Linked DNA regions of Rhodopseudomonas palustris. The protein of the gene in region 2 interacts with the protein of the main gene of each other region in a pairwise test. Links are inferred from orthologs where the notes say so. Each region holds a gene or a part of one and is shown on either strand. Other genes may lie near its edges.

Evidence for each region.
Region 1: the proteins of cysE (region 2) and cysK interact in binary tests that used the Escherichia coli proteins (3 or more experiments, as listed by UniProt). The link is inferred for Rhodopseudomonas palustris from one-to-one orthologs.

What each region holds. Positions count from the first base shown.
Region 1 is NZ_CP041387.1:4,304,035-4,307,172, forward strand. The notes cover bases 148-3,138. They hold cysK (cysteine synthase A), read right to left. Parts: upstream 2,147-3,138; coding sequence 1,148-2,146; downstream 148-1,147. Other genes in these bases: FLL57_RS19805 (phosphoribosylaminoimidazolesuccinocarboxamide synthase), read left to right, coding at 160-1,077; FLL57_RS19815 (HNH endonuclease), read left to right, coding at 2,427-2,984. Also shown: FLL57_RS19800 (pirin family protein), read left to right, coding at 1-89.
Region 2 is NZ_CP041387.1:2,735,580-2,741,113, reverse strand. The notes cover bases 1,690-4,423. They hold cysE (serine O-acetyltransferase), read left to right. Parts: upstream 1,690-2,509; coding sequence 2,510-3,337; downstream 3,338-4,423. Other genes in these bases: FLL57_RS12525 (hypothetical protein), read right to left, coding at 3,755-4,423; FLL57_RS12530 (DUF3126 family protein), read left to right, coding at 3,522-3,740; FLL57_RS12540 (alpha/beta fold hydrolase), read left to right, coding at 1,690-2,275. In the rest of the region: FLL57_RS12545 (hypothetical protein), read left to right, coding at 206-1,354; more of FLL57_RS12540, read left to right, coding at 1,523-1,689; more of FLL57_RS12525, read right to left, coding at 4,424-4,462; FLL57_RS12520 (DUF6949 family protein), read left to right, coding at 4,656-4,994; FLL57_RS12515 (gamma carbonic anhydrase family protein), read left to right, coding at 5,054-5,534.

The sequences.
Region 1 (3,138 bases), 1.6 Mb from region 2 along the record:
AGCGCATCGAACAGGCCAAACAGGACTGGAAAACCGGCCGTTTTGACGCGGTCCCGAACGAGAGCGAGTTCATTCCGCTGCCGGAATGATAGACTGCGGGCTCAAATCGACCTGTGCTGCCGGCTGCGCCGACGGCCACCTCTGCCTGGAACACCGCCCATGACCACGATGCTCTCGAGCGACCTCCCGCTGACCAAGATCGGCCGCGGCAAGGTGCGCGACATCTACGCCGTCGACGACGACCGGCTGCTGCTCGTCACCACCGACCGGATCAGCGCCTTCGACGTGGTGATGGGCGAGACCATTCCGATGAAGGGCGCGGTGCTGACCCAGATCAGCGCGTGGTGGTTCGATCAGCTCGGCGGCGTGGTGCCGCATCACATGATCAGCGCCGACACCGACGAGATCATCGCCGCAGTCCCGGCGTTGAGCGAGCATCGCGCCGTGATCGCAGGCCGGACGATGCTGTGCCGGCGCACCACCGTGTTCCCGATCGAATGCGTGATCCGCGGCTACATCACCGGCTCGGCCTGGAAGGAATACGCCGCCTCCGGCACACTGGCGGGCGAGAAGCTGGCCGAGGGGCTGACGGAGAGCGAGCGGCTGGTGCCGCCGATCTTCTCGCCGGCCACCAAGGCCGAGACCGGCCACGACGAGAACATCACGATCGCGCGGATGCGCGAGATCATCGGCGACGACGACGCCTACACGCTTGAGAGCATGACGCGCGCGGTCTACACCCAGGGCGAAGAGATCGCCCGCGAGCAGGGCATCATCATCGCCGACACCAAATTCGAATTCGGCCGCGACCAAGACGGCCGCATCATCCTGATCGACGAGGTGATGACGCCGGACAGTTCGCGGTTCTGGGCAGCCGATACCTACACCCCCGGCCGTCCGCAGCCGTCATTCGACAAGCAGCCATTGCGCGACTATCTCGACGCCGAACGCCGCGCCGGCCGCTGGAACGGCGAAGCACCGCCGCCGAAGCTGCCGGCCGAGATCGTGGAGGCGACCTCGAAGCGCTATCTCAAGGCCTACCGCCTGCTCACCGGCACCGAGCTGGTGGTGACATAATTTCAAGCCGCTCCGCGCCGGATCGCGGGCACGCTCCCGCAATCCGGCTGTAGCGTCGCGGCCCGGCCGATCAGACGCCTTCGAACAGCACCGTCGACAGGTAGCGCTCCGAGAACGACGGCACGATCGCCACGATGGTCTTGCCGGCGTTTTCCGGCCGTTTGCCAAGTTCGATCGCCGCGGCGATCGCCGCGCCCGACGAGATGCCGCCTGGGATGCCTTCGTGCCGGGCCAGCGCCCGCGAGGTTTCGATCGCGGTGGCGCTCGGGATCTTGACCACTTCGTCGATCACCGACCGATCCAGGATGTCCGGCACGAAGCCGGCGCCGATGCCCTGGATCTTGTGCGGGCCGGGCGCACCACCCGACAGCACCGGGCTTTCCTCCGGCTCGACCGCCACTACCTGCAGCGACGCCTTGCGCGGCTTCAGCACCTGGCCGACGCCGGTGACGGTGCCGCCGGTGCCGACGCCGGCGACGAAGATATCGACCGCGCCGTCGGTGTCGTTCCAGATCTCTTCCGCGGTGGTGCGGCGATGCACCGCCGGGTTGGCGAGATTCTTGAACTGTTGCGGCATCACCGCATTGGGGGTCGCCGCGACCAGCTCTTCGGCCTTGGCGACCGCGCCCTTCATGCCCTTGGCGGCTTCGGTCAGCACCAGTTCGGCGCCGAGGAAGGCCAGCATCTTGCGGCGCTCGACCGACATCGATTCCGGCATCACCAGCTTCAGCCGGTAGCCCTTGGCAGCGGCCACGAACGCCAGCGCGATACCGGTGTTCCCGGAGGTCGGCTCGATCAGCACGGTATCCGGCTTGATGATCCCCTCCTGCTCCAGCGCCGCGATCATCGCCGCTCCGATACGATCCTTCACGCTGCTGGCCGGATTGAAGTATTCGAGCTTGGCGTAGATCGTCGCTTTGACACCGTGCTGCTGCGGCAGCCGGTTCAGACGTACCAGCGGCGTATCGCCATACGCGTCGGCGATCGACTCGTACACCCGACCGCGGCCGGGACGATGGGCGGGCGCATCTGCGACGGCTTTGATCGATGCGGTTGCTGTGCTGGACATGACGCCTCCTCACTTGGATTGGCGGATTTCAGGGAACTGTCCGGGTCAATCTGCTAGCCCGCCGCGACCCCGTCAACGCGGCTGGTAAAAATGGAACAATCACCTCCGAAGCGCCGGGTTTCTGGAATACGCTTGCTGTGCCAACGTGCTGGCTTGGGCGAAAATCCCACCTTGCGGAGCGGACATTTCTGCATCGCCCTTCACAAGGCCGTCACGCTGACTGTAGTATGCCTTCGCATGCTGCTTCGCAGCGTCGATCGACGGGGGTCAGGAGCGTTTCTTGAACGCGCATGTCTCGCATGGCGGTTGGCCGGTATTGGTGCTCAACGCGGATTTCCGGCCGCTCAGTTACTATCCGCTATCGCTTTGGTCGTGGCAGGACGCGGTCAAAGCGGTGTTCCTCGATCGCGTCAATATTGTCGCCCATTACGACCGCGCGGTCCACAGTCCGAACCTCGACTTCCAGCTTCCGAGCGTGGTGTCGCTGAAGTCTTTCGTCAAGCCGACCACGCATCCGGCCTTCACCCGGTTCAACGTGTTCCTGCGCGATCGGTTCGTCTGCCAATATTGCGGCGCGCCGGACGATCTCACCTTCGATCACATCATTCCGCGCTCGAAGGGCGGCCAGACCACCTGGGAGAACGTCGTCGCCGCCTGCTCGCCGTGCAATTTGCGCAAGGGCAACCTGACGCCCGAACAGGCCAGGATGTTCCCGCGCCAGACCGCCTTCGCCCCCACGGTCCATGAGCTCCACCGCAACGGCCGGCTGTTCCCGCCGAACTATCTGCACGAGAGCTGGCTCGATTATTTGTATTGGGACACCGAGCTGGATCCATAGTCCACCCGCGGCGAAACCACTCCGTCTCGTCGCCTCGCCACAGCTTCCCTGCTCGCTTTACACCGCCTCCGACAGGCTGCACTGCTGCGTTCGAAGTCGCTCGCGAATGGATCGGTGATGTCGGGTTATTTTCTTCTACTATTGCCGCCGGCCG
Region 2 (5,534 bases):
TCACCTTTGCTGACAGCGGATGGGCAACTAACACGGTGCAGCGCACCATACCGGCGCCGCTGCCTGATTCCTAGAGCGGCCGAATAGAGATTGCCCAGTGAAATTCGACACAATCCCGTGGTGTGGGAGAAGCCCTTCTTTCGTCTGATCGGTTGTGTCGAAGTGATGACGCACCACATCTTCTTCGGGAAAACACGAGGTTCCGATGCGGCTGCAACTCGGCGTGGCGAAGCTCTGCCTTGCAATCAGCGCTGTGGCGCTGGTGGCGGCTTGGCCGCACGCCCGCCATGGCGCTGCAATGCTGGCCGCGGGGGACGATCCGGTCCGACTATCCGAGCTGCAGATCGCGGAAGCGTTGCGGCAGGATCGCGGCATGATCGCGCGCCAGATCGAAGCCGCGCTCGCGGCCGGCGACGCCGATCTCGCACGCAGTCTGGTTGAGCTGGCCGACGCGCATCATGTTGCGCTGGCGGAGCCGCTCACCCGGCGGGTGGCGGACGCCGTCGCGGCGGAGCGTGCGCCGGCGCAAGTCGCGAGCCGGTTCGCCACCGGTCTCGTCACCGGTCAGGCCGATGATCTCGCGGGGCTGTCCGGCACGATGGCCGGCGATCTGTTCGTGTTCGGTGATATCCGTGACGTGATCCGCGAGGGCAAACATCTGGCGAGCGGAGAGGCGGCCGATCATCTGGTGCTCGGGCTCGCGGCGGCCGGCATCGCGGTGACGGCCGCGACTTATGTCAGCATCGGCGCCGCCGCTCCGGCGCGCGCCGGACTGACGCTGGTCAAGGATGCGCGCAAGGTCGGCCGCATCAGCGAGGGGCTGGCGACATGGGCCGGGCGGTCGGCGCGCGACATCGTCGATACGCCGGCGCTGCGACGTGCGGTGGCCGATGCCTCGCTGCTCCGCCCTGCAAAGACGCTCGATGCCGTGAAGGCGGCGGTCCGCACCGACAAGGCCGGCGGCCTGCTGCGGCTCGCCAAGAACGTCGGCAGGATCGGCGACAAGGCCGGCACCCGCGGGGCCTTCGATGCGCTGAAAGTCGCCGAGAGTCCGAAGGACGTCGCGCGCGCCGCCAAGCTCGCCGAGGCCAAGGGCGGTCAGACCCGCGCGATCATCAAGCTGTTCGGCCGCGGCGCCCTGCTGCTCACGGCAGGAACGTGGAATTTCGCATCGTGGATTTTCAGCGCGCTGCTGATGCTGATCGGCGTCGTCACTTCGCTGAAGGCCGGCACCGAGCGTCTGACGCAGCGCTGGCTCGACCGCCGCAAACGCAAGGCTGCCAAACGCGTGCTCGCCGCCGACACACAGCCGCAGCCGTCCGTCCGCGCGGCCTCTGCTGCGGTCGAGGCATAGTGCGAGCGCCGCCACAATGATAACGTTCTCTCCTGTTCGATACGACGGCGCCTATCGCGGCCGTGCTCGCTTGCCGAAGCGACGGATCGTGTGGTCCGGCTGCGCTCGCCGTCCGGGCTGACGACATAACCCGCCACGCTCATTCCCATCATCAACGACGGATACCTGATGCCGAGCTTCGATCACGCCGGACTCACCATCGCTTACCTCGACGACGGCGAGGGGGAGCCGATTTTGCTCATTCACGGCTTCGCGTCGAACAAGAACGTCAATTGGGTGTATCCGTCTTGGCTGTCGGAGCTGAAGCGCGCCGGCCGGCGGGTGATCGCGATCGACAATCGCGGCCACGGCGAGTCCACCAAGCTGTACGACCCGGCGGACTACACGCTCGCGGCGATGGCCGGCGATGCGCTGGCGCTGCTGGATCATCTGGAGCTGCCGCGTGCCGACGTGATGGGCTATTCGATGGGCGGGCGGATCACCGCGACGTTGGCGCGCGAGCATCCGGACCGGGTGCGCTCGGCGATTCTCGGCGGCCTCGGTCTCGGACTGATCGAAGGCGGCGGTCCGGGCGAGAACGTGGCTGCCGCGCTCGAAGCGCAATCTCTCGACGATGTCGTCGACCCGATGGGCCGCACCTTCCGCGCCTTCGCCGATCAGACGCGCTCCGACCGACGTGCGCTCGCCGCCTGCATGCGCGGCTCGCGGCGGCTGATGACACGCGAGCAGGCGGCGCAGATCGCCGTGCCGGTGCTGATCGCGGTCGGCACCACCGACGACGTCGCCGGTTCGGCGCACGCGCTCGGGGCGATCATTCCGGGCGCCGAGGTGCTCGACATCCCGCGCCGCGATCACATGCGTGCGGTCGGCGACCGGGTGTACAAGGAAGGGGTGGTGGACTTTCTCGCGCGGCGGCCGTGATGCGCCGCCGATGTCGGCCGCCGCGACGGACGTCGGGCTCTTGATTCCATCCCGGCAGCAGCCCACGTTGAAATGTCCGTGGTTGCCTGTGGCTTCGGCTGGGCTGCCGAATGTCGGGGGACGTCAATGGGTTAACATTTTGGGAGCGGGCGTCGGACGGCGCCCGCCATGCGCCGCGACAGCGCGACGCCTGCCGTGCTATAGTTTGACAACGACCCGATCGAGAGAGCCCGCATGGTGATGCATCAGATCAATCCGCAAAGTGCGACGGTCACGGCGCTCGATCCGATATGGGAACGGGTCCGCGCCGAAGCCGAGGACATCGTCCGGCGCGAGCCGGAACTGGCGTCGTTTATTTTCGCCACTGTGCTGCATCACGACCGGCTGGAAGACGCGGTCGTGCATCGCGTCGCCGAGCGGCTGGATCATTCGGCGCTGTCGGGAGATCTGATCCGCCAGACTTTCGAAGATGCGCTGCGCGACCAGCCGGACCTCGGCAATGCGTTTCGCGCCGATATGGTCGCGGTGTTCGATCGCGATCCGGCGACTTCGCGCTTCATCGATCCGCTGCTTTACTACAAGGGTTTCCACGCGATCCAGACCCATCGTCTGGCGCATTGGCTGAACGCCAAGGGCCGCAAGGATTTCGCGCTGTATCTGCAGAGCCGAGCCTCCGCGGTGTTCCAGACTGATATCAATCCGGCCGCCAAGATCGGCCGCGGCATTTTCCTCGATCACGCCACCGGGCTGGTGGTTGGCGAGACAGCGGTGATCGAGGACGACGTCTCGATCCTGCACGGCGTCACGCTCGGCGGCACCGGCAAGGAGCACGAGGATCGTCATCCGAAAATCCGCCGCGGGGTGATGATCGGCGCCGGCGCCAAGATCCTCGGCAACATCGAGGTCGGTTATTGCGCCCGCGTCGCCGCCGGTTCGGTGGTGTTGAAGCCGGTGCCGCATAATATGACCGTTGCCGGCGTGCCGGCAAAGGTGGTGGGCGAGGCCGGCTGCGCCGAGCCCTCGCGCACCATGGACCAGATGCTCAACGCGATCGGAATTTGATCGGCGCAATGCGCTTGCGCGGATCTCGATCGACCGGCCGAACGGCCGCCTCGATTGCAGTTCGCAACTCGCGACGAGGGGTTGCGGCAGCGGTCGCGAGAAAGTACTGACGGCGACCCCGGCCGCGCGATGAGCGTGCTGTCCGCCCCGCGTCGGCCGCTAATCAGTTGAATTGGAGATCACCGTGGACGTTCAGGAAGTCAGAAAACTCGATGCCTATCTCAAGCGGGTGTTCGGCAATCCGAAGATCCGCGTGGTGCCGCGCCCGAAGAAGGAAGATTCGGCCGAGGTTTACATCGGTGAGGAGTTCATCGGCGTTCTGTTCGTCGACGACGAGGACGACGATCGCTCGTTCCAGTTCCAGATGGCGATTCTGGAAGACGATCTCGCCGACGTCGACTGACCGGATCTGTCGCCTCAGCCGCGCACATGCATCTGCGCGGCGAGCTGCGCGATCGCATGCGCGACCTCCCGCCACTGCGTCAGCCATTGTCGCGGAAACCGGAAGGTGAGGTCCGCGCCATCGACCCGGATTTCGCTGAGACACATTCCCGGCGTCTGACGGTCGCGGGTGCAGCGCGCGGACAGCTCGGGCTGGTCGGCTGTGAACAGATCCTCGTTCGCATAGGGCGAGCCCTCGACGAACGAGCGCAGTGTCAGCCCGTCCGCGGTTTGCGGCGCGACCGGAGCGAGATAGCGCGGGTAGATCGTGCGCAGCCGAGTGTCGGGCGCGAGGGCGTCATGATGCGCCGCGATCGAGACGAAGATGCGATCGATCGGCTGAAATTCGGCGATCTGCTCCGCCGTCTTGTGCGCGACGTGCTCGGGCGGCGCCAGCGACGGATACAGGAAGGCCAGATCGACCCGCTCCTGCGGTCCGGAGCGCCGCTGATACTTCACCCTGAACGCCTTGGTGGGGACGTTGAACAGGGTGTCGCCGATGGTCACCGGTGTCCTGTCGGGATCGCCGACGGGCTGCACATGCCAGGTCGGCCACAGCAGATAGGCGACAGCCGCGACCGATGCCGCGCCGATGGCGCCGCCGATCATCAGCGGAACACGGGAGCTGGTCCGCGGAGCGCGGCTGTGGCGCTGGCGGCCGGCAAGCGACGATACCAAAGTCATGACGACGCGAGATGTCCGGGCCCATACGAATCGTTTCGGACTATGCCACGTGCCGAATCGCAGCCGAACGGGATTGTGCGTCGCACGCCGGCAATTTCTTCGCCCGCGCGTTAACCCTTTCTTAAGGCTGTCGTGGCGGCCTGCGCGGGATTTTGCGACATCTGGGCCTCACCCATCGAGCCGGAGGCCGCCGATGTCGCCCGATGCCTTCAACAACCTGTTCTCGCTTCTGATCGGGTTCGCCGTCGCCGGGGCCGCGACCTGCGCCTATCAGGCGCTGACGCAGCGGTCGGCAGGTTTCGCGATGTTGCAGCAAGGCGTGGCGACGCAGAGCTTCGCCGCCGTGCCGTTCCTGATGTTCGCCGCTCCATTCATCATCATGCGCAACACCTTGCTCGGGCCGCGCACCACCATCACCGCGCGACGGCGCGCCGAATTCGTGATGCTGGCGACCGTGATCGCGGGCACCTGGAGTCTGATGTCCGGAACCGTGGTGTTGATGGCGCTGCACGCGGTCGGGCTGATCGCCTGAAAACGATTGCGTCGTCCCGCTCGCATTTGCGATGACGAGAGCGGGGACAGGAGACAGCGATGGCAATCTACGAACTCGACGGGCAGGCGCCGGTTCTTCCGGCTGACGGAAAGTACTTCGTGGCCGATAACGCCGCTGTAGTCGGCAAGGTCCGTCTCGGGGGATCGGTGTCGGTGTGGTTCGGCGCAGTGTTGCGCGGCGACAACGAGTGGATCGAGATCGGCGAAGGGTCGAACATCCAGGATGGCACCACCTGCCATACCGATCCGGGTTTTCCGCTCACCGTCGGCAAGGGTTGTACCATCGGCCATAACGTCATCCTGCACGGCTGCACGATCGAAGACAGCGTGCTGATCGGGATGGGCGCGATCGTCATGAACGGCGCCAAGCTGGCACGCGGCTGCGTCGTCGGCGCAGGGGCCGTGGTCACCGAAGGCAAGTCGTTTCCCGAAAATTCGCTGATCCTCGGCGCACCCGCCAAGATTGCGCGGACGCTCACGCCGGAGCAGGTGCAGGCCATGCTGGCCGGCGCCGGGTTCT